4 regions of the Pseudarthrobacter sp. NPDC080039 genome follow, and region 1 is predicted to be linked to each of the others. Evidence: predicted binding sites of a transcription regulator. Region 1 holds the regulator's gene; each other region holds the start of a gene.
What was found. Region 1 encodes HrcA, which represses chaperone genes, less so after heat shock. Its sites were predicted from a motif close to TTNGCACTCGNNNNNNNCGAGTGCNAA; they were not measured.

Region 1 (7,257 bases):
CGTCCCGGAGCAGGAGAACCCGGTCACCCGGGCCCTGCGGGCCATGATGTCGGAGAAGCCGCTGGATCCCGACTTCTTCACCCCGTGGCAAAACCCGGACAAACTTGCCACGTCCATTTCCGGCAAGGACGTCATCACAGTCGATGTCTCCTCCGATGCCTTCAACAGCAACCTGGACGCCGACATGGCGGCCCGCGCCATCCAGCAGCTCATTTACACGGCAACGGCTGCTGCTGCCAGTTCGGGCCTTATCGACGCGGGGCAGCAGATCCGCGTCCGGATCCTGGTGGACGGCCACACGGACTATGTTGCGTTCGGCAAGATCCAGTTGGGGTCCCTCATGACCCGCGCTGCCGGCCTGGTGGCACCGGTTTGGATCATCGACCCCCAGGAGAACACCGAGGTGCCGGCAGGCAGCGTCAAGATCACCGGACGAAGCACCTCTCCGGGGTCCAAGCTCCACTGGCAGATCCTGCAGTCGACGGACGGCGGCAGCAAGGCACCGTTCCTGACCGGCGAAACCACTGCGGCCACGGACCCGGCCCAGGCCGGCGCCTTTACCGTTGCCCTCAACCTGCCCGTGGGCGACTACGAACTGAGGGTGGCCCAGGCGGGCCAGGATGGCCAACCGGACCGGAACGAGGACACCAGGTCCTTCAAAGTGCGCTAGCGGCCCATCGACCGAGGATGTCGCTGGCCAGTACGACGGCGGCCGGCCCGGCCGTGGAGGAGCGCAGGACATGGTGCCCCAGCAGGGCAGTCACGGCACCTTTGTCGCAGAGCTTCGTTACTTCGCGAGGTCCGATCCCGCCCTCCGGTCCAACGATCAGGAGGACTTCGCGGGGGCCGGCGCCCTCACCGGAGTGCCATTGCTCAAGGACAGTCCGGAGGGGGCGGACGGCGTCTTCATGCAGGATAACAGCCAGGTCTGCCGCCTCCACCGCAGCGGATAGTCCGGGTGTGTCGACGGCGGCCCGCACCTCGGGGATCCAGGCCCGCCGCGCCTGCTTGGCGGCGGCGGCAACCGAAGACTCCCACTTGGCGTGCGCCCGGGCGGCCCGTTCACCTTTCCAGCGCACAATGGAGCGTTCGGACTGCCACGGTATGACGGCGTCGATCCCCAGCTCGGTGGCGGTTTCGATGGCAAGCTCGTCCCGGTCGCCCTTGGCCAGCGCCTGGACCAACACCAGCCGAACCTCCGGCCTTTCTTCCACTGTCAGCGAACCGCACTCCACCTCCATCCCGGAAGCGGCGGCGGAGACGACCTTCCCGGTCATGCGGGCGCCGGCACCGTCGACGATGTCCACCGCCTCGCCCGGGGACAGCCGTTTGACGGTAACGGCGTGCCGTGCTTCCGCACCCTCGAGCACGAAAATATGCCCAGGCAGCATCCCGGCCAGCGAACCGGGCGACGTGAAGAAGACGGGATTGCTCACCGCTACAGGTTACCGAACCGGTCCCGGAGCTTCGCGAACATGCCGCCGCTGGCCGCCAGCTTGCCTTCCGTGATCTGTTCTCCACGCAGTTTGGCCAGTTGGCGCAGAAGGTCTTCCTGGGCGGCATCGAGTTTGGCCGGGGTATCCACCTGGAGATGGACCTTCAGGTCGCCGCGGCCGTAACCCCTCAGGTGGGTGACGCCCAGCCCGCGGAGGGTGATGATTTCACCGGACTGGGTACCGGGCTTGACGTCAATTTCCTGGGTACCGTCGAAGGTCTCCAGGCTGACATCCGTGCCCAGTGCCGCCGCTGTCATGGGAATGTGCAGGGTGGCATGCAGATCGTCGCCCTCGCGTACATAGGTGGCATCGTTATTAACCCGGATCTCGACGTACAGGTCGCCGGCGGGACCGCCGGCGGGACCGGCTTCGCCCTGCCCGGACAGCTGGATCCGGGTTCCGGTTGCGACTCCGGCGGGAACTTTGATGGTCAGGGAACGGCGGCTGCGGACGCGGCCCTGGCCGCTGCATTCGTTGCAGGGGTCCTTGATGACCGTGCCGAATCCTTCACAGGTGCCGCAGGGTGCTGCGGTCATGACCTGCCCCAGGATGGAGCGGACGGCCCGCTGCACCTGGCCGCTGCCGCCGCAGATGTCGCAGCGTTCAGGCTGGGTGCCGGGGCGGCAGCAGGATCCGTCACAGGTGGGGCATACCACCGCGGTGTCCACTTCAAGCTTCTTGTTGACCCCGAACACGGCGTCCCGAAGGTCGATGCGGACACTGATGAGCGCGTCCTGGCCGCGGCGGACGCGTGAAGCGGGTCCGGTGCTGCCGCCGGCGCCGAAGAAGGTGTCGAAGATGTCCTGGAAGGCGAACCCCTGGCCGGCATACCCGCCGCCACCGAACCCGTTGTCCGTTCCGTTCTCGTTGCCGGTGGTGTCGTAGATCCTGCGCTTTTGGGGATCGGAAAGGACTTCGTATGCGTGGGTTACGGCCTTGAAGCGTTCTGCAGCGTCCTCCCCGGGGTTCACATCCGGGTGGAGGGTGCGGGCCAGCTTGCGGTAGGCCTTTTTGATCTCTTCCCCCGTTGCTTCGGGTGAGACTCCAAGGACGTCATAGTGGCTGCTCAAAGTTCGTGTCTCTTCCTTCTTGTACTGCGTTCAGTTGGGCACCCTGGCTGCTTTGATGGCCAGCCCGAGCATGCTCCGGCTGCAAAGAGTCAGGGCCCCAGAATCCTGGACAGGTAACGGGCCACTGCCCTGACGGCGGCCATGGTGGTGGGGTAGTCCATCCGAGTGGGGCCCAGGATGCCTACTTTCGCGGCGCTGTCCGGGCCGTAGCCGGTGGCCACCACGGAGGCTTCCGCAAGGCCGTCATACGGGTTTTCCCTTCCGATGCTGACGGCCACGCCACGGTGGTCCTGGGCCATTTCGCTCAACAGCCGCAGCATCACCACCTGTTCCTCCAGCGCCTCGAGCACCGGACCGATGCTCAGGGGGAAGTCCACATTGGACCTGGCGAGGTTGGCGGTTCCGGCCATGACCATGCGGTCTTCCCGGCTGCTCTGGGCCAGCCCCTCCAGGCCCAGGGCCAGGGCATGGGCTGCCTGGCGCTGCGCATGGGGAGTTGCCGCCACCACCGCGGGCAGCGCCTGCGCCAGGTGGCTCAAGCGTGTTCCGCCCAGAGCCCCAAGGAACCGGGTGCGCAGGGCTGCCACCGTTTCGTCACCAAGGTCCTGCCCGACGTCGATGACCCGCTGCTCCACTTTGCCGCTGTTGGCGATGAGGACCACCAGGACCTTCCGGGGGGCAAGCAGGACGAATTCGATATGGCGGACAAGTGCCCTGCTCAGGTGCGGATACTGCACGACCGCCACCTGGTTGGTCAGCTGGGACAGCAACCGGACGGTGCGGTCCAGCACGTCGTCGAGATCGTCGGCACCCTCGAGCAAGGTTTGGATGGCGCGGCGTTCAGGTGCCGAGAGTGGCTTCACCGCGGAGATCTGGTCGACGAAAAGCCGGTAGCCCTTGTCCGTGGGAATCCGCCCGGCACTGGTGTGGGGGGCCGTAATCAGCCCCTCATCCTCCAGGGCTGCCATGTCATTGCGGATCGTGGCACTGGAAACGCCAAGATGATGCCGCTCCACCAGGGCTTTAGACCCGACCGGCTCGCGGGAGTGGACGTAGTCCTCCACGATGGCCCGCAGTACTTCCAGTTTGCGTGGCTCGCTCACTCTCCACCTCCATCCATGGTCCGGGTACATGCCCCGCCCGGTGCAACGCAAGGGTTAGCACTCGACATGCCTAAGTGCTAACAGTCTATTATGCCTTGGCCCGTTGTTAGCATTGGTACCGCTCCGGGCGAAATTCCGGAGGAAGGACCTAGCGCTAGGCGGATCGATTCCATGGATTACCAGAACTGGGGGCCTCGCGGCATTTCCACTACAAACCGGACGGAACTGCCCGAAGTGCCCGTGGAGCGGGGCATGGTGCTCGAGGAAGTGCAGTCCGGGTGGGTAGGAGCCGTCACCCGCGTGGAGAAATCCGGCGGGATGCATGTGGTTGCGCTGGAGGACCGGAGGGGAAAATCCCGGTCCTTCCGGCTCGGCTTCGGCTTCCTCCTCGAGGGCCAGCCCATCCGGCTGATGCCGCCGGCGCCGAAACCCGCTGCCGGTGGTCCGGCCGCCGGCAGGACTGCCTCGGGATCAGTACGCGTGGAAGGCCAACGCGCACAGGTAGCGAAGGCAAGCCGGATCTGGGTGGAAGGCAAGCACGACGCCGAACTGGTGGAAAAGGTCTGGGGTGACGACCTGCGCGTGGAGGGCATCGTCGTCGAACCTTTGCATGGCATCGACGACCTGGCTGCAGCCGTCGCGGACTTCAGGCCCGGTCCGGGCCGGCGGCTCGGGGTCCTGGTTGACCATCTGGTTCCCGATTCCAAGGAATCCCGCATCGCGGACGCCGTTATGGCCTCCCCCGGCGCTGCCGGCAACGTCCTGATCGTGGGGCACCCCTACGTGGACGTGTGGCAGGCGATCCGGCCTGCTGTCCTGGGGATCGACAAGTGGCCCGCCGTGCCCCGGGGGCAGGACTGGAAGACGGGCATCCTCAAAGCCTTCGGCTGGCCCCACGCCACGAAGGAAGACGTCGGACTGGGGTGGCAGAAGTTGCTGGGCGCCGTCCGCACCTACGCGGACCTCGAAGCATCGCTGCTGGGCCGCGTTGAGGAGGTCATTGACTTCCTCACCGTGCCCTGACGGGCGGCACGGCCCCGAAAGCCAGTATTCTTGGTAGTTGTCAGCACCACTTGCACCCCGAAGGAAAACGACTGTGGCAGAAAACGCACGTGATCACAGGGACGGCCAGGGCCGTTCCGAGTACCATGGCGTCCCCGCCAATGCCCTGCCGCTGACGGCCAGCGAAGACCGCCAGTGGGCAACCCTGGCGCACTTCGGGGGGATCCTGGGATGCGTGCCCTCCCTGTTGATCTACCTGATCTTCCGCGACCGCGGGCCGTTCACCGCCCAGGAGTCCAAGGAAGCCCTGAACTTCAGCCTGCCGCCCACCATCGCCGCGGTGCTGGCCAACATCCTGGTGTTCATTCCCTACGTGGGGAACATCTTCGCGGTCATCGCCACCCTGATCTGGGTTGCGCTCACGTGCTTCTCCGTGGCCGCGGGCATCCACGTCAACAAGGGCCAGCCGCACCGCTACCAGTACAACCTGCGCTGGATTAAGTAGCCGAGCCTCCCGCGGGGCCACCGGCCCCACGGGGCGGACCCGACGGGCGTGGGCCCAGTCAGTCGGGCAGTATCCGCCGGACTACTGCGTCCGCCAGGAGCCGGCCTTTGAGCGTGAGGACCAGGCGGTCCTTGAAGGCGGCAGCAGGTTCCACCAGGCTGTCAGCGATAAGCCCGGCCACTTGGTGCCGTCCCGCTGCGCTAAGCGTGGACATGTCCAGCCCTGACTGCAGGCGAGCCTCCAGCATCACCCGCTCCAGGTTCCGGGTTTCCGCGTCCAGGGTTTCCCGGCCCGCGGCCGGTGAGAGCCCCTGGGAAAGCCTGTTTGCATACGCGGACGGGTGCTTGACATTCCACCAGCGCACCCCGCCCATGTGCGAGTGGGCGCCTGGGCCGATCCCCCACCAGTCGTCACCGCGCCAGTACGCCAGGTTGTGCCGGCAAGCATGCTCCGGACTCCGCGCCCAGTTGCTGACCTCGTACCAGCCTAGTCCGGCTGCGGTGATGAGCTGGTCGGCGAGCTCGTACTTGTCGGCGTGGTCGTCGTCGTCAATTCCCGGAACCTCGCCGCGCCGCATCTGCGCTGCCAGCTTGGTGCCGTCCTCGACAATCAGGGCGTAGGCGCTGATGTGGTCCGGCCGGTAGGACAGGGCAGTCTCCAGGGAGTGTCGCCAGTCTGCGAGCGACTCCCCCGGAGTGCCGTAAATCAGGTCCAGGCTGACATCCAGTCCGGCCTCCCGCGCCCACTGCACCACCTGCGGAACCCTGCTGGGCGTGTGGGTGCGGTCCAGGACCTTGAGCACGTGCGGGACGGCGGACTGCATGCCGAAGGAAACCCTGGTGAAGCCCGCCTCCTTGAGGACGGCGAGGGATTCGGGGGTGACCGAATCGGGGTTGGCTTCGGTGGTGACCTCGGCGCCGTCCTCGATGCCCCACTGGTCAATGGCAGCGCGAAGGATCAGGGCGAGGTCATCAGCCGGCAGCAGGGTGGGCGTGCCGCCACCGAAAAAGACAGTGCCGAGCTTCCGCTCCGGCAGCCCGGACCGTGCCATCACCTTGGCTGCCAGGGCCACTTCCGATACAGCGGTCTGCGCGTACGCATCCTGTGACGCACCGCCGCCCAGTTCCGTGGCGGTGTAGGTGTTGAAGTCGCAGTACCCGCAGCGCACGGCACAGAACGGGATGTGGACGTACAGGCCAAAGGCCCGGGCCGCCGCCCCGTCCGCCGCCTGGGCAGGCAGCAGACCGTCCGACGGCGCCGGGTCGCCGAGGGGAAGCACGCTGGGCATCAGCGCGCTCCCCGCAGTGCGGTGGTCACTTCTTCTTGGCCTTGTCCTTTGATTCGTCGGTGGTGAGGGCGGCGATGAACGCTTCCTGCGGCACCTCCACGGTACCCACCATCTTCATGCGCTTCTTGCCTTCTTTTTGCTTCTCCAGCAGCTTGCGCTTACGCGAGATGTCACCGCCGTAGCACTTGGCCAGCACATCCTTGCGGATGGCCCGGATGCTTTCGCGGGCGATGATCCTGGAACCGATGGCGGCCTGGATGGGCACCTCGAACTGCTGCCGCGGGATGAGTTCGCGAAGCTTGCCGGTCATCATCACACCGTAGGCGTAGGCCTTGTCCCGGTGCGTGATGGCACTGAAGGCATCCACCTGTTCGCCCTGGAGCATGATGTCGACCTTCACAAGATCGGCAACCTGCTCACCGTCGGCCTTCCAGTCCAGGGAGCCGTAGCCCCGGGTCTTCGACTTGAGGATGTCGAAGAAGTCGAACACGATTTCCGCCAGCGGCAGGCGGTAGCGGATTTCCACCCGGTCCTCGGAAAGGTAGTCCATGCCGTTCATGACGCCGCGGCGTGACTGGCACAGTTCCATGATGGCGCCCACGAACTCGTTGGGGGCCAGGATGGTGGCGGAGACCATGGGCTCGCGTACCTCGGCGATCTTGCCCGTGGGGTACTCGCTGGGGTTGGTAACGCGGACCACCTTCTTGTCCTCCAACGTCACCTCGTACTCAACGTTCGGTGCGGTGGAGATGAGGTCGAGGTTGTACTCGCGCTCCAGGCGTTCGCGGGTGAT
Region 2 (7,257 bases), on a different contig from region 1:
CTGTTTCCCGGACAGCGTCCGCCCCGAACCGGGACATGGTTTCCTGGAATGGCCGGGGCGCGCCTTCCTCGTCAAGGGCCAGGGTTTCGCCGTCGAGAATGACGTCCTGCACGGGAAGGCTGCGCACCACCTCCACCACCTCGGGAAGCCTGTGGGTCACATCGGCGAGGTTGCGGGTGAAGATACTGACGTCGTCGCCGGCGCGGTGGACCTGGATGCGGGCGCCGTCGAGCTTGTATTCCACCGAGGCCTCCCCCGTCGACTCCACCGCCGCGCCGGGACTGGCTGCGGTAGCGGCAAGCATGGGCAGCACGGGGCGCCCGACCACCAGGCCCACAGCATCAAGCTCAGCCCCGGTGCCGGTCAGCGCCAGCATGGCAGTTCCACCGAGGTCTCCGGACAGCATGGCTGCCCGGCGTACGGCGTCAACCGGTCTGCCTGAAGCGCGGGCAACGGCGTCCGTCAGCACTCCTTCCAGGGCACCGGTGCGAAGCTCGCCGAGCAGGACGCCCGCGATGAAGGACTGTTCGGGCGCGGTGGCCGCGGCCATCAGTTTCCTCAGGGTGGCGGCCCGCTCCGCCCCCGATCCTGTGCCCGCAGTCGCCAGCAGGCGGTCCAGGGCAGCATCGAGGTCCGCCACTGTCAGGCTTGGCTTCGCGGCGGGCTCCTCCTTGGCCGCAGCCACCGCGCTCCACCCGACGCCCACGCGCCCCTGGCGCGGCTTAGCACTGAGCAAGCCGACCGCCGTCGGGATTTCCGCGGGATCAAGACGGCGCAGGAGGTTCGCCAGGGCATCCACCTTGGCCAGCCGGGACCGGGTCGATGCGACGGTTTGCGTGGTTTCCACGAGCTCAAGGAGCAGCATGGCACCATCCTGCCACGGGCGCTGGACAGTAGCCGGGGGCAGGTCCACAATGTCCGCGTGGGGATCATCGTGGCGAACCTGTTCATGACCCTGGACGGCGTGTACCAGGCGCCGGGCGGCCGTGAGGAAGACACCGAGGGTGCGTTCGACTTCGGCGGATGGCAGGCACCGGTGTCCGACGACGAGGGCGGCGCATCGATCGCGGACGCGATCAACCGGATGGATGCACTGCTCCTGGGCCGGAAGACCTTTGACATCTTTGCGTCCTACTGGCCCCACCAGTCGGGTGTCATTGCCGACGCCCTGAACCGGGTCCCCAAGTTCGTCGTCTCGGGCACGCTGGCCGACCCGGGCTGGGAAGGCAGCACTGTCCTGCCGGACGCGCTGGCGGCCGGCGCCCTGCGCGAGGACTATGGCCAGGTGCACATGTTCGGCAGCGGCGTGCTGATCCGTTCCCTGCTGGCCGCTGGCATGCTGGACCGCCTGCACCTCTGGCTGTACCCGGTCACGCTTGGGCAGGGCAAGCGCCTGTTCGACGCCGGGACCGTCCCTTCCACGTTCCGGCTCGCCGAGCCGGCACGCAGCTTCCCGAAAGGTGCAGTATCGCTGGTGTACGAGCCCGCAGGAGGAGTGGAGACTCAGGAGATGGCGGCCACCTAGTCCCCACCGTCCCCTAACCTCGCTTCGCTCGGCCAGGGAACCCGGCCGGCGTGGGCCCACCCACCGTCCCCCCTAACCTCGCTTCGCTCGTCCAGGGAACGCTCACGGCGTGGGCCCACCCAGGCATACAAAAAACCGGCCCAGCGGATGCTGGACCGGCCTTTTGTTGGGCCCTCGCCGGCGGGGATTAGTGGCTGTGGCCTGCGTGCTCGTCCTCTTCGGCCGGCTTCTCCACTACCAGGGTCTCGGTGGTGAGAACCAGGGCGGCGATGGAGGCCGCGTTGCGGAGGGCTGCACGGGTGACCTTGACGGGGTCGATGACGCCCGCGCCGATCAGGTCCTCGTACTCGCCGGACTTGGCGTTGAAGCCGTTGTTGGTCTCGAGCTCGGCCACCTTGGAGGTGACCACGTAGCCGTCGAACCCGGCGTTCTGGGCGATCCAGCGCAGCGGCTGGACCAGGGCGCGGCGGACGATGCCCACCGCAGCGGCGGCGTCGCCTTCGAGCGCCTTGACGGAGGCGTCCTCATCCAGTGCCTTGAGGGCGTGGATCAGGGCGGAACCGCCGCCGGCCACGATGCCTTCTTCCAGGGCAGCGCGGGTGGAGGACACCGCGTCCTCGATGCGGTGCTTCTTTTCCTTCAGCTCAACCTCGGTGGCAGCTCCGACCTTGATGACGCCGATGCCGCCGGCCAGCTTGGCCAGGCGTTCCTGGAGCTTTTCGCGGTCCCAGTCGGAGTCGGTGCGGGTCAGCTCAGCGCGCAGCTGGGCAACCCGTGCAGCCACGTCCTCGGCCGAACCGGCGCCGTCCACGATGGTGGTGTTGTCCTTGGTGACGGTGATGCGGCGGGCTGTACCCAGCACCTCCAGGCCCACGGAGTCCAGGCTCAGGCCCAGCTCCGGGGAGACAACCTGCGCCCCGGTGAGGGTGGCGATGTCCTGCAGCATGGCCTTGCGGCGGTCACCGAAGCCCGGAGCCTTGACGGCAACGACGTTCAGGGTGCCGCGGATACGGTTGACGATCAGCGTGGACAGGGCCTCGCCCTCAACGTCCTCGGCGATGATGAACAGCGGCTTGGAAGCCTGCAGAGCCTTCTCAAGCAGCGGCAGGAACTCCTGGATCGAGGAGATCTTGCCCTGGTTGATCAGGATGAGCGCGTCCTCAAGGACTGCTTCCTGGCGCTCCGCGTCGGTAACGAAGTACGGGGACAGGTAGCCCTTGTCGAACTGCATGCCCTCGGTGAGGACCAGTTCGGTCTGGGTGGTGGAGGACTCTTCGATGGTGATGACACCATCCTTGCCCACTTTGCCGAAAGCCTCGGCGAGCAGCTCGCCGATTTCGTCGCTCTGTGCGGAGATGGCGGCGACGTTCGCCACCTGGGTGCCCTCGACCGGACGTGCGTTTTCCAGCAGGCGGGCGGCCACGGCTTCAACCGCAACCTCGATGCCGCGCTTGATCTGGCCCGGGGCAGCGCCCGCTGCCACGTTGCGCAGGCCTTCCTTGACCAGTGCCTGGGCCAGGACCGTCGCGGTGGTGGTGCCGTCGCCGGCAACATCGTTGGTCTTGGTGGCTACTTCCTTGGCCAGCTGTGCGCCAAGGTTCTCGTAGGGGTCGTCCAGTTCCACTTCGCGGGCGATGGTGACGCCGTCGTTCGTGATGGTGGGGGCGCCCCACTTCTTGTCCAGGACGACGTTGCGGCCGCGGGGGCCGAGCGTCACCTTGACGGTGTTCGCGAGCTTATCGATGCCGGCCTCAAGGGACCGGCGGGCAGCGTCATTAAACGCAAGCTGCTTTGCCATGGTTTTGTCCTTTCAAAGACAGAACCCCGCACTGCCGGCCAGCGTGAGCATGGCCGGCAGCACGGGGATCCGGAAGAGTTACTTGACGACGATTGCCAGGACGTCGCGGGCGGACAGCACGAGGTACTCTGTGCCGCCGGTCTTGACTTCGGTTCCGCCGTACTTGGAGTAGATGACGACGTCACCAACGGCAACATCAACGGGAACACGGTTGCCGTCTTCGAAGCGGCCGGGGCCTACTGCAACAACTTCGCCTTCCTGCGGCTTCTCCTGCGCGGAGTCCGGGATGACCAGGCCGGAAGCCGTGGTCTGCTCGGCTTCGAGCGGGCGGACAACGATACGATCCTCAAGAGGCTTAATAGAGACCGACACTCGGACCTCTCCTTTTCGTCAGCAAATTCGTGGACTGGAAAGCTTTCCGCCGTAGCTGGCAAACCGTCGTCGCGGTGCCGGCAGCAGCCTGGCTGGCAGCTCTTCATGTATTAGCACCCTCCTAGGGAGAGTGCTAATACAGACTCTATGTAAGGGTTAGCACTCGGTCAAGGTGAGTGCCAACGTTTCGTCGTGGGCGTACACCGTTCGGGCATGCACGACGCCGGGCGGCCGGCCGGGAAGGCGAGGGTACGGCTAGCGGCCCAGCTCTTCGAAGTCCACGTCCTCGCCGCCGTCGTTGTCACTGCCGCCCTGCTGCCGTCCCCGGTACAGGACCCAGCCGGACACTGCTGCGGCGAGCAGTGAAATGACGAGGAAGACGATGCTCCCGGCACGCGCGCCGTCGTACAGCCCGCGGATGTCCCGCGACTCCTGGGTGTTGTCATGGATGTCATTGCCGCCCACGGAGTAGACCGTGGCATTGAACGAATCAAGCAGGAAAATGATCACCAGCAGGGCAATGCACACCACGGCAATAAGGGCGGCCGCGATCAGTACAGGACGGGCAAACCTGGCCGCACCGCGCTTCCCTGGTTCCTGGTCGCCGTTCTCTGTGGGTGCTGCGCTCTCATCCATGTTTCAACAGTATCCGCATCCCGGCATGTCCTCCTCCATTAGGCTGGAACCCATGGCTCACGCTCCCCAGGACCAGACTGCACAGGACCAGATCGCACCGCTGTTGACGCCCGAAGGCTGGGATTTGCTCGCATCCCTGGGCCCTTACCGGGACGAGGACTCCTTCGAACTCAATTCCGCCCTCCGGAAGGCCGGCCATCCTGCCGAACTGGTCTCAGCAGTCCTCACCCAGTCAAGGCTGCGCACAAGGGCCGAAGCCAAATTCGGGGAATTCGCCCGCCAAATGCTCTTTACGCAGGCCGGACTGGAGCAGGCCACGCGCCTGAACGTGGCCGCCCACCACGCGCAGCGCTTCGCTGCCGCGGGGATCGGCCAGGTGGCGGATTTGGGCTGCGGCCTCGGAGCCGACTCGCTCGCCCTCGCTTCCCTGGATCTCAATGTCACCGCCGTCGAAATGCACGAAACCACCGCGGCCTGCGCCACGGTGAACCTCATCCCATTCCCCAATGCCACGGTGGTCCACTCGGATGCGGCGTCGGTGCCGCTGGAGGGGATCGACGGGGTCTGGCTGGATCCTGCGCGGCGGGTCACCTCCACATCAGGCACCAAGCGGATCTGGGATCCCGAGGCGTTCTCCCCGCCGCTGTCCTTCGTGGAGTCGTTGGCGGCGCAGGGCAAGGCAGTGGGCGTCAAGATGGGCCCGGGCATGCCGCACGAGTCCGTCCCCGCGGACTGCGAGGCGCAGTGGGTATCGGTGGGCGGAGATGTCACCGAAGTGACCCTCTGGTTCAATGCCGTCCGCCGGCCGGGGGTGCGCCGCGCTGCCCTGCTCCTGGGTCCGCAGGGGCCGGCCGAGCTGACCAGCACGGAGGATTTCAATGCCGGCCCGAGCGCCCCGGTGGGACCCGTGGAAGGCTACCTGTACGAACCGGACGGCGCCGTCATCCGCGCCGGACTGGTGGCGGACGTTGCCCTGCAGCTCGGCGGCCACTTGGTGGACGAGCACATCGCCTACATCTGCGCTCCGGAACTCCTGGACACTCCCTTCGCCCGGGCCTACAAGGTCCTGCGGGTCATGCCTTACAACGTTAAGGCGCTCAAGGCCTGGGTGAAGCAGGAGGGCATCACCGTGCTGGACATCAAGAAACGCGGCACCGCGGTGACGCCGGAAGAGCTGCGGAAGCAGCTGCTGCCCGGTGGAAAGAATGCCAAAAAGGGGTCCGGCAAAACGGCCACCCTGGTCCTGACCCGCATCGGCGAGGACCGGGTGGCCATTGTGGTGGAACCCGTTTTAGCTGCAGCTACTGGGCGCGCATGAACTCCTCGGCCGCCCGCACCTGTTCCGCCGTCGGCCGCACGCCGGTGTAGAGGACGAACTGCTCCAGCGCCTGGATGGTGGCCACTTCAGCTCCCGTGATGACCGGTTTGCCGGCAGCGCGGGCCGCCTTGATCAGCGGGGTCTCGGCCGGCAGCGCCACCACGTCGAAAACCACCTGCGCCGCATCAATGGCTTCGGCAGGGAAGGACAGGGTTTCAGCTTCGGCGCCTCCCGCCATGCCGATCGGGGTGACGTTGATGATCAGGTCAGCCGTCCCGCCGTCGAGCGCTGGACGCCACTGGAAGCCGTACTGGTCCGCAAGCGCGCGCCCGGCTGTTTCGTTCCTGGCGATGACGGTGACGTCGGTGAAGCCGCCGTCCCGGAGGGCCGCCACAGTGGCCTTGGCCATGCCGCCGGCGCCCTGGACCAGCACGGAATAGTCCGTCGGAACCTCGTTGGAAGCCAGGAGCTGCTCAATGGCGGTGTAGTCGGTGTTGTACGCCTTGAGGTGCCCGTCGGTGTTCACGATGGTGTTCACCGAATCGATGGCCTTTGCTGAAGGATCCATCTCGTCAACCAGGGCGATGACGTCTTCCTTGTACGGCATGGAGATGGCGCAGCCGCGGATGCCCAGCCCGCGCACGCCGGCGATGGCCTGTTCAAGGTTGGTGGGCGCAAACGCTTTGTAGATCCAGTTCAGGTCCAGCTGTTCGTACAGGTGGTTGTGGAACCGGGTTCCGTTGTTGCTGGGCCGGGCAGAGAGCGAGATGCAGAGGGTCATGTCTTTATTCAGAATGGGCACCAGACCATTAAACGCGCTCCGGCCCCCGTGCGCGTTCCGGCATCAGGGGCAGCCGGTCCCGGCCGGGAAAGGCCCGACGGCGGCGGGCAGCTTCCCCGGCGCCGGCGCCTTGCCGGCAAGCACGGCTGCCAGCGCGTCGAAGGCCGCGTCCGTGCGGCCGTACAGCGCCAGCTTCACCGGCGCTGTGGAGCCCTGGAGCGGCCAGGGGGCATCCAGGGCCACCGCGATGTCGCCGCCGGCTGGTTTTCCGCCGAACCCGATCAGGCTCACCAGTGGTCCTGATCCCACCGTGAGCCCGGCCCGGGCGGCAGCGGCTTCGAAGCGCTCCCGGTCCCCCGGTCCCCCGCCGGCCACGCGTACCGAACCGGGCACCAGAGGGCCGCTGCAGGGACCGGAAACAACCGTGACGGCCGACGCCGAGACCTGGGCAGACAAGGCCGCAGCACTTCCGGCCGGAGCGCCCGCACCCGCTGCTCCGGGAGCGGGCGCGGTGCGTGCACGCCAGATCATCATGGTGGCCACCCGCTGCGCGGCCTCGTCCAGGCGCGCCGCCGGTAAGGTGCCGGCCGCCAGGGCCTGGAGGATGGCGGCGTGTGCCTGTGACACATCGGCAGGCATCAGCAGCAGGTCCGCGCCTGCGGCGAGGGCCTTCACCGCTGCGGCGCCCGCAGGGTACTGGTTGTCCACCGCACCCATGTTGAGGGCGTCAGTGACGGCAACCCCCTTGAAGCCCAGTTGCCTGAGCGCCGCGTAGCTTGCGGCAGAGAGCGACGACGGCACGCCGGGCTCCAGCGCGGGCACGGCGA
Region 3 (7,257 bases), on a different contig from region 1:
AACCACGTTCGCCGTGCGCAAAGACGTCCACCGTGCCGGCGGGCCACTGGGCGTCCGCCACCGACTTGACCAGTACATCGCTGGAACCGGCGGGAGCGCCGTTGCGCGGCAGCCACCTCACGTCCAGCCCGGCGGGGGCGGCAATGGACTGGATGTCCGCTTCGGAACCGACCTCCAGGAAAGCGAGCCCGGTTGCGTCCGCCGGCAGCGACTCGATGCATGCCGCCATGGCGGGCAGTGCCGCTTCGTCGCCGGCAAACAGGTACCAGTCAGCATCCGGGTTTGGGTTGTAGGCGCCGCCCGGGCCGGTGAAGGTGAGCGTGTCCCCGGGCCGGGCATTGGCCGCCCACGGACCCGCCAGCCCCTCGTCGCCGTGGACCACGAAGTCGATGGCCAGTTCGCGGGTTTCCGGGTCCACCCAGCGCAGGGTATAGGTGCGGGTGTACGGCCACTGTTCGCGCGGCATGGTTTCCCGGACCTCCCAGAGGTCAAGGGGAGAAGGGTAGTCAACGCCCGGCTGGGGGAAGACGATCTTCACATACCGGTCCACGAACCCGTTGTTGGTGAAGTCACTGAAGCCGTCTCCGCCCGCCACCACCCGCACCATGTGCGGGGTTAGCTGCTCTTTGCGCAGCACGGTCAGGTTGACCTGGGGTCGGCTCTTCTTGGTTGCGCTGGTGGCGGCAGGGACAGTGCTCATAAGGCAAGCCTAAGCTAGGGCGACGGCGGGAGCTCCCAGGTTACGTCCGGCGCACCTTGCTCCCGCAGCAGTTTGTTCACGCGGCTGAACGGCCTCGAGCCAAAAAATCCGCGCGAGGCGGACAGCGGGCTGGGATGGGCGCTGGCAACGGCGGGCGCCCCGGCCAGAAGCGGGTGGACAGTCTCGGCTTCCTTGCCCCACAGCACCGCCACCAGCGGCGCCCTTGACCCGTCCGGTGCCTTGCGGGCCGCCAACGCCGTGACTGCCGCCGTCGTGATCTCCTCCCAGCCCTTGCCCCGGTGTGAACCCGCGGCCCCGGCCCGGACGGTGAGCACCCGGTTCAGGAGCAGCACGCCCTGCTCCGACCATGCCGACAGGTCGCCGTGGACCCGCGGCGGAATCCCCAGGTCCGATTCCAGCTCTTTGTAGATGTTCACCAGGCTGCGGGGTATGGGCCGCACGTGCGGCTCGACGGAAAACGACAGCCCGACGGCATGTCCCGGCGTGGGGTAGGGATCCTGCCCCACGATGAGGACCTTCACGTCCTTGAGGGGCTGGCGGAAGGCGCGCAGGACGTTCGACGGCGCCGGCAGGACCTGGTGCCCGGCGGCTTCTTCCGCTGCAAGGAAGGACAGCACCTTCCGGAGTTGGGCCTCCACGCCGTGGAGCGCGTCGGCCCAGTCCGGGGCCATGAGCCCGGCCAGCGGCAGCTTGGCAAGGTCGGCGAAGCTGACGTCGTCCGCGGGGGACTGCTGGAGCTCGAACAGCGCATCCGATTCAAACATCGTTCCATTGTGGCAGGCACCCAAATGACACTGATGTTATTCGGCGGCTAGCATGGGGGGTAAGACATTTACCGTAACCAGCGAAGGAGCGTGCCGTGGCGGAACCGGCCCGGGAACACCTGCCGGAGCAGGAACCACGGAAGTCCCTCCTGGCGGATTTCAGCCTCCGCGAGTCCTCCCTCTCGGAGCGCGAACAGCAGATGCTGGCCTTGGAACGGCAGTGGTGGAAATACGCGGGAGCCAAGGAACAGGCCATCCGCGAACTGTTCGACCTCTCGGCGACCCATTACTACCAGCTCCTCAACGCCCTCATTGACCGCGAGGACGCACTGGCCCACGATCCCATGCTGGTCAAGAGATTGCGTAGACTACGTACGTCGCGCCACCGTGCGCGCACCGCCCGGCGCCTGGGATCCGACGCTTAAGACGCCCCAGTCCGGGACACCAGCCGCAATCAACAAGGATGTCCTTCCACCATGACCAGATACGCCCGCGATGAATTCGACAAGGTCCCGGAGGCCGCGTCGCGACAAGGTGTCCACCGGACGGCCTCGGCCCCGTCCCGCGTGCGGCTGTGGCCAATCCTGGCCGTGGGAGCGGCGGCCCTGGCCATCGGCCTGGTGTCCTTCCTGATCCTTCCCAAGCTCGGATTCAACACCACCGCCAGCCAGGCATCGGCCAGCGTGGAGTCGGCTCCGCTGGCAGGCACAGGATCCACCGCTTCGCCTGCACCGACCACACCGTCTGCCACGCAGTCTCCCTCTTCCGTGCCCAGCCAAAGCGACGTAGCCGCGCCTGAGCCCTCGGCGTCCGCAACCCCGCAGGCCGTCGTCGATAAGACCCAGCCAGTAGCCGTCTACAACGCGGCAGGTACCGCTGGCCTGGCCAGCCGGGTGGGCGCTGCCGTCCAGGCCGACGGGTGGCGGCTCGGCCCGGTGGGCAACTGGTCCGGCGCTCCGCAGAAATCCTCCGTGATCTTCTACGCCGGCCCCCAGCAACTGGCAAGCGCGCAGGCACTCGCTGCGCTGCTGAACATTCCCACCGTGGTGAACAGCACCCAATTCCAGGTACCGCTCGTGGTGGTGCTCGGCCCCGGTTACCGGTAGCCGAAACGCCCTCCAGTTACGCTGGTCCGGTCCCTCCCGGCACCCAACGGAAAGAGTTGTTCAACATGGCACTGGGAACCGTCAAATGGTTCAACGCTGAAAAGGGCTACGGCTTCATCACCGTTGACGGCTCCAGTGACGACGTGTTTGTCCATTGGTCGGCGATCCAGGGGGAGGGCTACCGCGCCCTTGAGGAGGGTCAGCGGGTGCAACTGGATATTGGAGAGGGCCAGAAGGGCCCCCAGGCCGAAAACGTCCGGCCCGTCCAGTGATGCCGGTCCATCGCCCCGCCGCCCGCGTCCGGACCGCGCTTGCCGTTTCGCTGGCAGCCGTCCTTTCCGTTACGGCATGCGCCGCCGCCGGGGGAAACGCCCGGGTTCAATCGGCCGAGGCCTCCGGCGATGGCGTCCTCCGCGTGGGCCTGCTCCTGGATAACACCGGCGCCAACGCCTTCCTCAACGCAGCCCAGCTGGCCGCTGCCAAAGTGGCCATCCAGGAGATCAATGCGGCGGGTGGCCACAAGGGGCGCCCGGTGGAGCTGCTCCCCGTGCATCCGGACCAGGACACCGCCGCCCAGGCCAAGGGCCTGGTGGACGCCAAAGCCGACGTAGCCATCGGGCCCACCGACTCGAGCGACGCAGCGGCCGCCACCGACGTCCTTTCCCGTGCACACGTACCGGTCATTTCACCGGCCAATACCGCTTCGGCGCTCTCCACCAGGGCCAGCGGCGGCTACTATTTCCGGACGGCCGCGGCCGACGTCGCACAGGGCCCCGTGCTGGCCAAACTCGCCAAGGACGGCGGCGCCGCCACCATCAGCGTGCTCTACCAGGAAGGCTCCTACGGCAGGGAGGTCTCCACTGCGGTCACGGAAGCCGCCCGGGGCTCCGGGCTGACGGTCCTGCCGGCAGTCGGCTTCAAGCCCGGGAACGTTGCCGACGCCGCGCACTCGGTGGCCAAAGCCAGCCCTGATGCTGTTGTCCTGGTCGCCCGTGACGGCGCCCAGGGCGCTTTGGCTGCGCTGCACAACGCCGGCGTTGCCGGTTCGAAGCTCATCCTCAGCGACGGCGGTTTCGCCCGTTACGGATCCGGGTTGGGGTCCGGCGTCCTTGACGGCGCCCGCGCCATTATCCCGGGCCAGCTGCCCACGGCCGCTTTCCAGGCAAAGCTCCTGGCGGTGGACCCTTCCCTCAAGGATGTCTCCTACGCCGCCGAAACCTTCGACGCCGTAACACTGGCGGCCCTGGCAGCCGCCCGCGCCCAGGACGACGCGGGCCGCTCCATAGCAGCCAACCTCATTCCCGTGTCCGGCGGAACGGGAATTCCCGGAGCCGGAACCCCGTCGGCCCCCTGCCTCAGCTACAAGGAGTGCCTGGGCGGACTTGCCGCTGGCCCGGACATCAATTACGACGGCGAATCCGGCCCGGTTGCCTTCGATTCCAATGGGGACATCACATCGGCCGTTTTTTCCGTCTTCAAATACGGGGCGGACAATAACCCCGTCCCCGCCGGCCGGGAGACGGCCGGACGCGCCGGCTGATCGCCCTGGGCGAAGCGCCCCTTGCAGAGCGTGCGCCAGGCGCCTTATCGCTTGCACTCTCACCTGGGGAGTGCTAATTATTGAGTTAGCACTCTGACGTACCGACTGCTAAGCAAAGCCTGGTCCCGGCCGGCGGCGCGCTGCACCGGTCGAGGAGCGAAAGAAACACCTTACTTCAGTGAGATCCCACCCCGGGGGCATACAGAGGCCGCCGTCAAAGGATCGTCCGTCGCGGGCACTGCAGCGAAGGTTCATTCTTAACGACTGTCCCGAAAGGACTATTGCCGTTATGGCCAAGATCATTGCATTTGATGAAGAGGCACGCCGCGGCCTTGAGCGTGGCCTGAACACCCTCGCCGACGCCGTTAAGGTCACCCTCGGCCCGCGTGGACGCAACGTCGTCCTCGAAAAGAAGTGGGGCGCCCCCACGATCACCAACGATGGTGTTTCCATCGCCAAGGAGATCGAGCTGGACGACCCCTACGAGAAGATCGGCGCAGAGCTGGTCAAGGAAGTTGCCAAGAAGACTGACGACGTTGCCGGTGACGGCACCACTACGGCAACGGTCCTGGCACAGGCACTGGTCAAGGAAGGCCTGCGCAACGTTGCAGCCGGCGCCGACCCGCTGTCCCTCAAGCGCGGCATCGAGAAGGCTGTTGAGGCCGTCACCGCCGAACTGCTGAACTCCGCCAAGGAAATCGAAACCAAGGAAGAGATCGCGGCCACGGCCTCCATCTCCGCCGGTGACGACGAGATCGGTGCCCTCATCGCCGAAGCCCTGGACAAGGTGGGCAAGGAAGGCGTCATCACGGTCGAGGAGTCCAATACCTTCGGCCTGGAGCTCGAGCTCACCGAAGGCATGCGCTTCGACAAGGGCTACATCTCCGCCTACTTCGTCACCGACGCAGAGCGCCAGGAGACGGTCCTTGAGGATCCCTACATCCTGATCGTCAACTCCAAGATCTCCAACGTCAAGGAACTGGTTGCTGTCCTGGAAAAGGTCATGCAGTCCAACAAGCCGCTGCTGATCATCGCCGAAGACATCGAAGGCGAAGCCCTGGCCACCCTGATCGTCAACAAGATCCGGGGCACCTTCAAGTCCGTAGCCGTCAAGGCTCCGGGCTTCGGCGACCGCCGCAAGGCCCAGCTGGCTGACATCGCTGTCCTCACCGGTGGCCAGGTCATCTCCGAGGAAGTTGGCCTCAAGCTGGAGAACGCCGGCCTGGAGCTCCTGGGCCAGGCCCGGAAGGTTGTTGTCACCAAGGACGAGACCACCATCGTCGAAGGTGCCGGCGACGCCGACCAGATCGCAGGCCGCGTTTCCCAGATCCGCGCCGAGATCGAGAACTCCGACTCCGACTATGACCGCGAGAAGCTGCAGGAACGCCTGGCCAAGCTGGCCGGCGGCGTTGCAGTCATCAAGGCAGGTGCGGCTACCGAGGTTGAGCTCAAGGAACGCAAGCACCGCATCGAGGACGCAGTCCGCAACGCCAAGGCTGCAGTTGAGGAAGGCATCGTCGCCGGTGGCGGCGTGGCCCTGATCCAGGCCGGTGCCAAGGCATTCGCCAACCTGCAGCTGTCCGGCGACGAAGCAACGGGCGCCAACATCGTCCGCGTTGCCATCGACGCCCCGCTGAAGCAGATTGCCTTCAACGCCGGCCTCGAGCCCGGCGTGGTTGTCGACAAGGTCCGCGGCCTGCCCGCAGGTCACGGCCTGAACGCAGCAACCGGTGAATACACCGACCTGCTGGCTGCCGGCGTCAACGACCCCGTAAAGGTGACCCGCTCTGCCCTGCAGAACGCGGCTTCCATTGCCGGCCTGTTCCTCACCACCGAAGCAGTAGTGGCTGACAAGCCGGAGAAGGCTGCTGCCCCTGCCGGCGGTGACGACATGGGTGGCATGGGCGGCATGGGCGGCTTCTAAGCTTCCCCGCCGGGACCTGTCCCGCCAGTTACAGAAAATGCGGCCCCCTCCTCGGAGGGGGCCGCATTTTTTCGTCGTCGCGTGGCCTGGGATGCCCCGGCGCCAGCCCATTGTCAGCTGCTTCTGGCAGGATGGACCGGTGACGATTACTGCAGCGGCTGACGGTTCGGCCTTGGGTAACCCTGGTCCGGCCGGTTGGGCCTGGTATGTGAATGATGATTGCTGGCGGGCAGGAGGGTGGCCGCACGGGACCAACAACCAGGGGGAGCTGATGGCTGTCCTTGATCTCCTGCGCGCCACCGCGCACCTGCCCGGGGAAGACCTGCGCATCCTGTGCGATAGCCAGTATGTGATCAACTCCATCACCAAGTGGATGCCAGGGTGGAAACGCAAGGGCTGGCGCAAGGCCGACGGAAAGCCCGTCCTGAACGTGGAACTGCTGAAGGAACTCGACCGGGAGCTTGCCGGCCGCATCTATACCTTTGAGTGGGTCAAGGGCCATGCCGGGCATGACCTCAACGAGGCCGCCGATGAACGGGCCAGGGCTGCCGCCACGGCATACCAGCAGGGAGTGGCGGCAAGGTCGGGGCCTGGATTCCCCGGCGGGCACCACCCGGGCGCACAGCAGGCGGACCCGCGCCGGCAGGCAGCCTCGATGCGCACTGTGAACGCGCAGCAACCATCCGGTGTGGGCCTGCCCGCCACGCTGGATATTCCGGGCCAGCCGGCCGCCGCCCCATCCACGCGGTCCGGTGGAAACGCACCTGCAGGCGGCACGGGGCGGCCCACTCCCGGCCCGGTCTCTGCCTTCGAGGAACTCGACCTGTTCAGCGAACTGGACGATGAGGCCCTTGAAGTGGCTGAGGCAACGGGGCAGGGAGGTGCCATCCCGCCGGAGGCGCTGGTGGAAGAGCTCGAACGCGAGCTGCTGGGGCCGCTGGTGCGCGGGGACATCGGCCGCACCGCTGTCCTGCTCCACCCGGACTTCATGGAGATCGGCAGTTCGGGAAGGGTCTGGACCCGCGACGCGATGATGATGGCATTGGAAGAAGACCCCGGCGAACGTACCGACATCGAGATCCTCGGTGCTGAGCGCATCGGCACCGGCGCGGTACTGCTGACCTACCGAAGCTTTGCCCGCTCCGGCACGACGCTCCGCAGCTCGCTGTGGGTCCTGGACGGCGGCCGGTGGCGGCTGCGCT
Region 4 (7,257 bases), on a different contig from region 1:
CCCGGTCCACCCAGTACCCCAGGGTGGCCATCATGGCCGAACCCCAGACGATGGACGATACCGTCAGCTGGCCCACGATGGCGGGGTTCCTCAGGCCCGGCATCCACTCGGTGATGAGGAAAGGCAGCGCTGTGGCCTGGGCGGCCTGGACATTGAGGGAGCGGACCATGTGCCGGTAATCGGGCAGGCCGCCTGCAGGATCCGGGTTGGAGGCCTCCCACGGCGCCAGCCACTCACTGTTGCGCGACCGTACGGCGGTCCACTCTTTCTTATCGCGGTACCGGATGGGCCGCAGGACCAGGTCGCCGCATTCGAGGGTGACCGGCCAAATGGGACCAGTGCGCATCGCGTTACCGGGAGAGGCCGGCCGTGAACCCGGGCAGCCATTCCCTCAGGCCGGGCCCCAGGTCCTCGCTGTCGATGGCCAGCTGGACGCATGCCTTGAGGTAGCTCAGCTTGTCGCCGGTGTCGTAGCGGCGCCCGCGGAACACGACGCCGTACACGCCGTGCCCCTCGCCGTCGCCCTGCGCGAGCTCCTGCAAGGCATCGGTCAACTGGATTTCGCCGCCGCGTCCCGGCTCAGTGCGCTCAAGGACTTCGAACACTGCGGGATGGAGGACATAGCGCCCGATCAGCGCCAGGTTGGAGGGCGCTTCCTCCGGGGAAGGCTTTTCCACCAGCCGGTTGACCCGGACGTAGTCCTCGCCCTCGATTTCCTGGACGTCCGCGCAACCATAGGCGCTGATCTGCGAAGGTTCCACCTCAATGAGGGCCACCACGGACCCTCCCGTTTCCGCCTGGACATCGATCATGGTGCTGAGGAGTTCATCGCGGGCATCTATCAGGTCGTCCCCCAGCAGGACAGCGAAGGCTTCATTGCCGACGTGTTGCTTGGCGCGGAGCACTGCGTGACCCAGGCCGTGGGGGTCGCCCTGCCGGACGTAATGGATGTCGCCCAGCTGGCTGGCGGCCTGGATGGATGCCAGTTTCTCCTCGTCCCCCTTGTCCTTCAGGGTTGATTCCAGTGACGGCACCCTGTCGAAGTGGTCCTCCAGAGCCCGCTTGTTGCGGCCGGTGATCATCAGGATGTCATTAAGGCCCACGTGGACAGCTTCCTCCACCACGTACTGGATGGCAGGCTTGTCTACGACGGGGAGCATTTCCTTGGGCATCGCCTTGGTGGCGGGCAGGAACCTGGTACCCAGGCCCGCTGCGGGAATGACGGCTTTGCGGACTCTGGGGTTACTGGTGTTCACCGGTCTAATCTAGCGTCAGTCCCGTCTTTCGGTAACTACCGGCGCGTCAGACGGGTGCCGGGGCAGTTAAGCGGTGACCCGACGCGTACTTACAGGGCAGGCAGGAAGGACACAATGCTTCAGGAAACGAATACGGTCAAGGATGATATCCGGGCCGCCCACCGGCGGCGGCGGGCAAGCCTGCTGCCGGAGCAACTCGAAGCTGCAGGCGTGGCCCTGGCCGTCCACGGGGAAGCCTGGGCCGGCACGGTGACAGGCCGCAGCCCAGGAACGGCGTGCGTCTACCTCGGCGTTGGGCAGGAACCCCCAACGTTGCCCCTGATTGCAGCTTTGCACCGGGGCGGACACAAAGTCCTGCTTCCGGTGTGTGAACCCGGGCGGGAATTGGGCTGGGTGTTCTGGACCCCGGATACCAGGTTTGAGCGCAGCAAATACGCACCCATCCTGGAACCGGCAGGCGAGAGGCACGGGCCCGAAACAGCGGGCGGCGCAGCGATGCTGTTCATCCCTGCCACCGCAGTGGATCTCGCAGGCAACAGGATCGGCCAGGGTGGCGGGTACTACGACAAATTCCTGGGGCACCTCGCGACGGCTGGGAAGGAAATACCCCTTGCCGCGGTTATCTATGACGATGAATTGCTGCCTGCAGGCCGGATTCCCGCCGAAGAATTCGACCGGCCGGTTCCTGCCGTGCTGATGCCGTCGGGATACCGGAAACTGCCGGGCGGGGCCTGAGCCCGGCCCCACCGGGCGCAGTGATAGAATTAGCACTCAGGCCCTGCGACTGCTAATGGTTTACCAGGTGGCAGCACGGGACCTCTCGTTTGCCCAAGAGGAGGAGCACCAGTGCCAACATATGCTTACGCCTGCAAGGATTGCGGCCACGCCTTCGACATCGTCCAGTCGTTCTCGGACAGCAGCCTGACGTCCTGCCCTGAATGCCAGGGGACGCTGCGCAAGAAATTCAACAGCGTCGGCGTCGTCTTCAAGGGCTCCGGTTTCTACCGCACCGATTCCCGCGATTCCAAGGGCAGCTCTGTCTCCCCCGCACCGGCCGCCGCTCCGGCTGCACCCGCTGCAGCCCCCGCCGCTCCGGCGCCCGCAGCAGCGGCCAGCTGAGCGCCTTCACTTTTAGTACGACGGCGGCCGGTGCGCTCCAGCGCCGGCCGCCTTTGTCCACATAGCCTTAGTCCCCGCTCCCCCGCCACACCCTTCGGCGCTAGCGTGGGCGCATGCCCAGACTTCCCCGCCGTCGCCGCGACGGTTTCCGGCTCTCCACACCCCCGCACAGCCTCCAGGCCCGGTCGAAAAGCCGCCCCGTGCGCGTCCGGCTCGGCGCCTGGCTGAACCGCAACCGCCGCCTCGCCGCAGCTTTGTTGTTCTGTGCTGCCGCAGCTGTCGCCGTCCAGCAGCTCACTCCTGCCCCGCTTTCCACTGTCCCGGCGTTGGCCGCGGCGCGGGATCTTCCCGCCGGAAGCGCGGTAACGGCCGCCGACCTGGCCCGGGTCCAGGTTCCGCCGGGAATGGTGGCCGATGGCGTCCTCCAGGACGGCGCCGCGGCGGCCGGCAAGCAACTCGCCGCGCCGGTCCGCAAGGGCCAGCTCCTCACGGACACCCAATTCCTTGGTCCCGGACTGCTGGCAGGTACTCCACCCGGTTCAGCCGCCGTTCCGCTGCGCATGGCTGACGCCGCGTCCATCCAACTTGTTTCGCCTGGCCAGCTGGTTAACGTGGTGCTGACGTCCGCCAACGGGTTCGACCAGCAGGGCCCCTCCGAGGTGCTGGCATCCGCGGTCCCCGTGCTGTGGACGTCAAACAATGGCGGCCAGGGCGGACAATGGCTTGGTACGGGCGAAACGGACGGACTGATCGTGGTGGCAGCAACAACGGAACAATCATCCCGCCTGGCCGGAGCCTCCACCCAGGGCAGGCTTTTCTTCGTCCTGGTCAGCCCGCAGTAAGCGGGGCAGCGCCTGCACGGAACGGGCGGAAGCGGTCAGCCCCAGTGCGGCGGCCTTTGCTCCTTCAGCCAGGTATCGTGGTCCTCTTCCCGGTCACCCCAGCTGCGGGCATCGTCTTCCGCGGCTTTGCTCGGGAGGATCTCTTCGGTCCCTCCGGTTGCGGTCCGCGCCGCCGGTGCAGGTGCCGTGGGCTCGGGCCCGTCGGTTCCCTCCGCAGTGCTGTCGTTCGTATTTTCGTTCTGGCGCATAGCTTCGTCGTGCCTGTCTTCCTCAGGGCTGCTCTCTTCGGCCACGTGGCCGTCCTCCTTGCCGGCGGCGTCCCCCCGGCCGTCCCCGCCATCCCTGTTCCTGGTTGCGGCCGCTTCACGCGCCCGGTACCCGGTGGAGGCGGACCGCCCGGCGTCCAGCCCGTGGAACGTCTGGTCAAAGTCGTCATCGAGGAAGCCGCCCGGCTGCGTTGTCCTTGCCGGCAAGACCATTGTCTCAAGGCCCAGGTAGCCGGCAATCCGGTCTGCGCAGGAAGAGGGGTCGGTGAACACCTCGATGGTCCACAGCGGCATGTAGCGCCACCCCAGGCGTTCCAGCAGCTGCGGGCGCAGCCGGCTCCGTTCGCGAACGCTCATGCTGCGGTACTGGGCGGTGCCGTCCGATTCGATGGCCACGGGCCGCGGAAGGTCCGGGTCGTCCTGGCCCATGGTGTTCAGTGGGTCAGCCGCGGCCACAACGTCGATGGCACCGTCATACTGGTGCCAGACCCGGGCGCCCCGGGCACGCAGCCGGTCCCCCAGGTCCGCCACGAGGGGGTCCGCTCCCAGGGACTGTTCGCTGGCGGCGGCACGGGACGCAGGGGTACCAAGGTCCGTATTGCCGGAAATCTCCCGGTCCAGCAGCGCGTAGAGGTCCACCGCTCCGTGGGTGAGCCGGGTGTGGTCCAGGTCCTCGGGACGGAAGCACGTCAGCACGTGCATGGAACGCCGGGCCCGGGTCATGGCCAGGGCGAACTTTTCCCGGCCGCCCTCCGCGGACAGCGGCCCGAAGTTGTGGAGTGCCCGGCCGTGGGGGGTGCGCCCGAATCCCGGCGAGAAGATCACGTGGTCGCGGACCAGGCCCTGGGCCCGTTCCAGGTCGACCACCCGGAAGGATTCGGGACCGGCACCAAAGAAGCCGGACAGTGCGGGCTGGTTGGACAGCTGGAGCCTGATGGATTCGCCGATCCTGGCAGCGTGCCGCAGGCTGGCTGTTACGACGGCGAGGGAAGTCCGCGGACGCAGGCGTGCGTGTTCGAAGACCAATTCCACCACCCGGTTGACCTCGGCGACCACAGATTCCACGCCCTCGTGATCGGCACTGGGAAGGCCGGTGCCGTCGGGAAGGTACTCCACGAGAAGGGAGCGGTCCAGTCCGGTTGCTGACTGTCCTTCAGGCAACCGGCGCAGGCCGCCGTCGTAGAAGCTCTTGCTCAGCTGCAGAACCAGGTCCTCGTCCACCGCCCGGTATACCTGGTTGAGGCGCCAGACGGGCAGGACTGCAGAGAGCGCGGTGAAGGCGCTCTCCACACGATGATGGGCGGACTCTCCCGGTGCCAGCCGCTCCACACCGACGGTGAAAGTCCTGGGCGTGGCAATGCGGGAGTCACCGAAGGCAATCACCTGCCGTGCCCGGGCGATCGAGGGCAGCACAGCCTGCAGCGACGTGGCCTCGGCATCGAGGATCACGACTGCGTCGAAGTGCTGTTCCGCCGGAAGGAGGCCTGTCATCAGGTAGGGGCTGACCGACCAGACGGGAACCAGCGTCCCGATCAGGTCCGGAGCCTGTGCCGTCAGCGCCGCCAAGGAGACGCGGCCGTCCTTGAGCAGGCTCCGCAGGAGGTCCGCCTGCCGGGGCTGGGCCGCGATAGCGCTCCGCCACCGCTCCGCCAGGTCCCACCGCAGGCGTGCGGCACCGCTGGCGATGTGGGCGTTGTCCGCCAGCCGGTACTCTGCCTCCAGCTGGCGCAGGGCGTCGCCGTCGGACATGGCAAGGTAGTCGTCGCCGCTGATCATTGCCTCGAGCGCGGACTGCCACCATGCCAGTTCCAGCTCGGCGGTTACCGATGATTCCGGTACTTCCCGTTCAGCGAGGTCGGCCAGGAGCTCGCCGAGGCCGTGTTCGCGCATGTTCTCGATCAGGAGCGTGCGTTCGGGCAGTGTCTGCAGGGTCTCCGTGTCTGCCACCAGGCGTTCCAGGCGTTGCATCAGCTGTGCGTAGGGAACGGTGGTCAGCGAGCCGCCGTCTTCGGTATGCCGGAGCGCCTCACCCAGCTGCGCCAGTTCCTGCGCCAGGGAGCGGTACATGGAGTTCATCTCGGCCAGGCCGGACGGAACCGCGGGGTGCCGCTGGGTGGTGGCGTAACCGGCCCACAGGGCGCGCTGCTCCTGGACCAGCAGCAGTGATGAGTGCAGGTCGGCGATGTGCACGCCGGGGCGTACGTACTCTTTGGCCACCCGGCGAAGCCTGGAGCGTTGCATGGACGTCATCTCGATGCCGCGTTCGCGCCGCCAGGCGGACGGTGCCGTGGCGGAAATCAGGTCCGTCACCGGCCGGTCGAAGATGTCCGGAGTGAACTTGTCCAGGCTGCCGCGTACGGCCACCAGCAGTTCAAGCTGCTCGCCCCATTCAGCGAAGGATTCGCCCAAACGGATTTCGGCATGCTCAGCCACGGCGTCCATCCGGTCGCGCAGGAGGGGAAGGCTCTTGGCAATGGAGCCCACCAGGTCCTGGGCTTCCTCGGTCTCCTTGCGCGTCAGGAGCCGGGCGCCGTGCCATGGGCTGGTGGTGGCCGCCTTGCTGAAGCTGCCCAGTTCTGCGGCACGCCGAAGCCTGCCGGCAAGCTCCTCGCGGTCCCGGATGTTGTCCAGGACGCTGCGCTTGAGCCTGACCGTGGTGGCGGGGGCGGGATGGATGGAGGTGAGCTCGGCGAGCGACTGCATGGCCTGGTAGGGCGAGCAGCCCCACCGCTCCCGGACGTTGTGGAGGGATGCCACATGGTCCATGAGGGCATGCCGGTGCTCGGTGAGCGTGGTGTGGAGGTTCCCGAGCTGCGGTTCCAGCGACTTTTCGTTTCGGACAATCGCCCGGACCAGCTGGCCCTTCAGCTGCTGCGCGCTGACGTTTCCCGAAAGCTGGAACAGGATGGACTCCAGGCCCAATGACTCCAGGTGTCCGGTTACCTGGTTGAGGCTGGCGCGGCGGTCGCCCACCACCAGCACGGTCTTGCCGGCGTCCACCAAGGCACCGATCGTGTTGATTGCGGTCTGGGTCTGGCCGGTGCCCGGTGGGCTGCTGACAACAAGGGAGTCACCGGCCCGGGCCGCATCGATCACGTACTGCTGGTCCGCGTCCGCGTCAAGCAGGAGCAGTTCGTCCTCGGGGTGCCTCCTGTCCAGGTGCGGGAAGCGGGACGGATCCGGCTCCTCGACGTCCACCACTTCCCCGCCGGCAGCGGTGGCCAGCGCGGAGACGATGGGGTGGTTGTCGTTGATCCAGGGGTCATCGAGGTTGCCGGAGAGGTCCGCGAAAGTGGAGACCAACAGGTTGTGCTGGGTTTCCGCGCCGTGAATGGGCCTGATCAGGGTGGCCAGCCGGTCCAGGACGGGCTGGGGGTCGAACCGGGCGGTGCTGTAGGCCAGCCGTGTTACGGCGTTCACGTCGAAGACAATGCCGTGGATGTTTTTCAGGTGCCGCACCAGTGCAGGATTGATGTGCGCCTGCTCGGTGAGCTGCAGTTCGAAGTCATCCTCCCCCGGCCGGACCGTAAGGGAAATCGCGGTCAGCATGACCGGGGCGGACACACGCTGGGGTTTACCCCCAACGGCGGACGTCCACACCACGGTACCCGCGGAGAGGTAGCCGGCATCGATGCCGCGGTCGTTGGCGAGTTCGAAGATCTTGGAGCGGATGTTCCGTGAGGCCCTGGCGGCCACCACATACTGCTGGCGGTCCCGGATCAGTGTGGACAGTCGTGTGCGGCGCCCGGCCATGAGCTGGGCCAGTCCCGAGGG

Region 2: the regulator HrcA is predicted to act here: its motif matches at 3,852-3,878, upstream of groES (co-chaperone GroES).
Region 3: the regulator HrcA is predicted to act here: its motif matches at 4,217-4,243, upstream of groL (chaperonin GroEL).
Region 4: the regulator HrcA is predicted to act here: its motif matches at 2,021-2,047, upstream of AB0313_RS04160 (FmdB family zinc ribbon protein).

What each region holds. Positions count from the first base shown of each region.
Region 1 covers NZ_JBFBKY010000001.1:270,976-278,232, forward strand. The annotation lists gene AB0313_RS01250 (GerMN domain-containing protein) at 1-670, shown strand, start outside; gene AB0313_RS01255 (16S rRNA (uracil(1498)-N(3))-methyltransferase) at 657-1,436, opposite strand; gene dnaJ (molecular chaperone DnaJ) at 1,439-2,566, opposite strand; gene hrcA (heat-inducible transcriptional repressor HrcA) at 2,656-3,669, opposite strand; gene AB0313_RS01270 (DUF3097 domain-containing protein) at 3,841-4,692, shown strand; gene AB0313_RS01275 (DUF4870 domain-containing protein) at 4,766-5,176, shown strand; gene hemW (radical SAM family heme chaperone HemW) at 5,235-6,464, opposite strand; gene lepA (translation elongation factor 4) at 6,490-7,257, opposite strand, start outside.
Region 2 covers NZ_JBFBKY010000003.1:71,353-78,609, forward strand. The annotation lists gene AB0313_RS04245 (ATP-dependent DNA ligase) at 1-865, opposite strand, end outside; gene AB0313_RS04250 (dihydrofolate reductase family protein) at 923-1,525, shown strand; gene groL (chaperonin GroEL) at 1,713-3,323, opposite strand; gene groES (co-chaperone GroES) at 3,402-3,695, opposite strand; gene AB0313_RS04265 (hypothetical protein) at 3,951-4,331, opposite strand; gene AB0313_RS04270 (class I SAM-dependent methyltransferase) at 4,384-5,649, shown strand; gene AB0313_RS04275 (shikimate 5-dehydrogenase) at 5,633-6,430, opposite strand; gene AB0313_RS04280 (glycoside hydrolase family 3 N-terminal domain-containing protein) at 6,494-7,257, opposite strand, start outside.
Region 3 covers NZ_JBFBKY010000011.1:97,520-104,776, reverse strand. The annotation lists gene AB0313_RS13625 (siderophore-interacting protein) at 1-700, opposite strand, end outside; gene AB0313_RS13620 (uracil-DNA glycosylase) at 715-1,485, opposite strand; gene AB0313_RS13615 (DUF3263 domain-containing protein) at 1,581-1,910, shown strand; gene AB0313_RS13610 (LytR C-terminal domain-containing protein) at 1,962-2,591, shown strand; gene AB0313_RS13605 (cold-shock protein) at 2,657-2,863, shown strand; gene AB0313_RS13600 (ABC transporter substrate-binding protein) at 2,863-4,131, shown strand; gene groL (chaperonin GroEL) at 4,421-6,055, shown strand; gene AB0313_RS13590 (ribonuclease HI family protein) at 6,195-7,257, shown strand, end outside.
Region 4 covers NZ_JBFBKY010000003.1:47,265-54,521, forward strand. The annotation lists gene AB0313_RS04145 (GNAT family protein) at 1-346, opposite strand, end outside; gene galU (UTP--glucose-1-phosphate uridylyltransferase GalU) at 351-1,256, opposite strand; gene AB0313_RS04155 (5-formyltetrahydrofolate cyclo-ligase) at 1,371-1,991, shown strand; gene AB0313_RS04160 (FmdB family zinc ribbon protein) at 2,103-2,375, shown strand; gene AB0313_RS04165 (RcpC/CpaB family pilus assembly protein) at 2,489-3,217, shown strand; gene AB0313_RS04170 (DUF4011 domain-containing protein) at 3,253-7,257, opposite strand, start outside.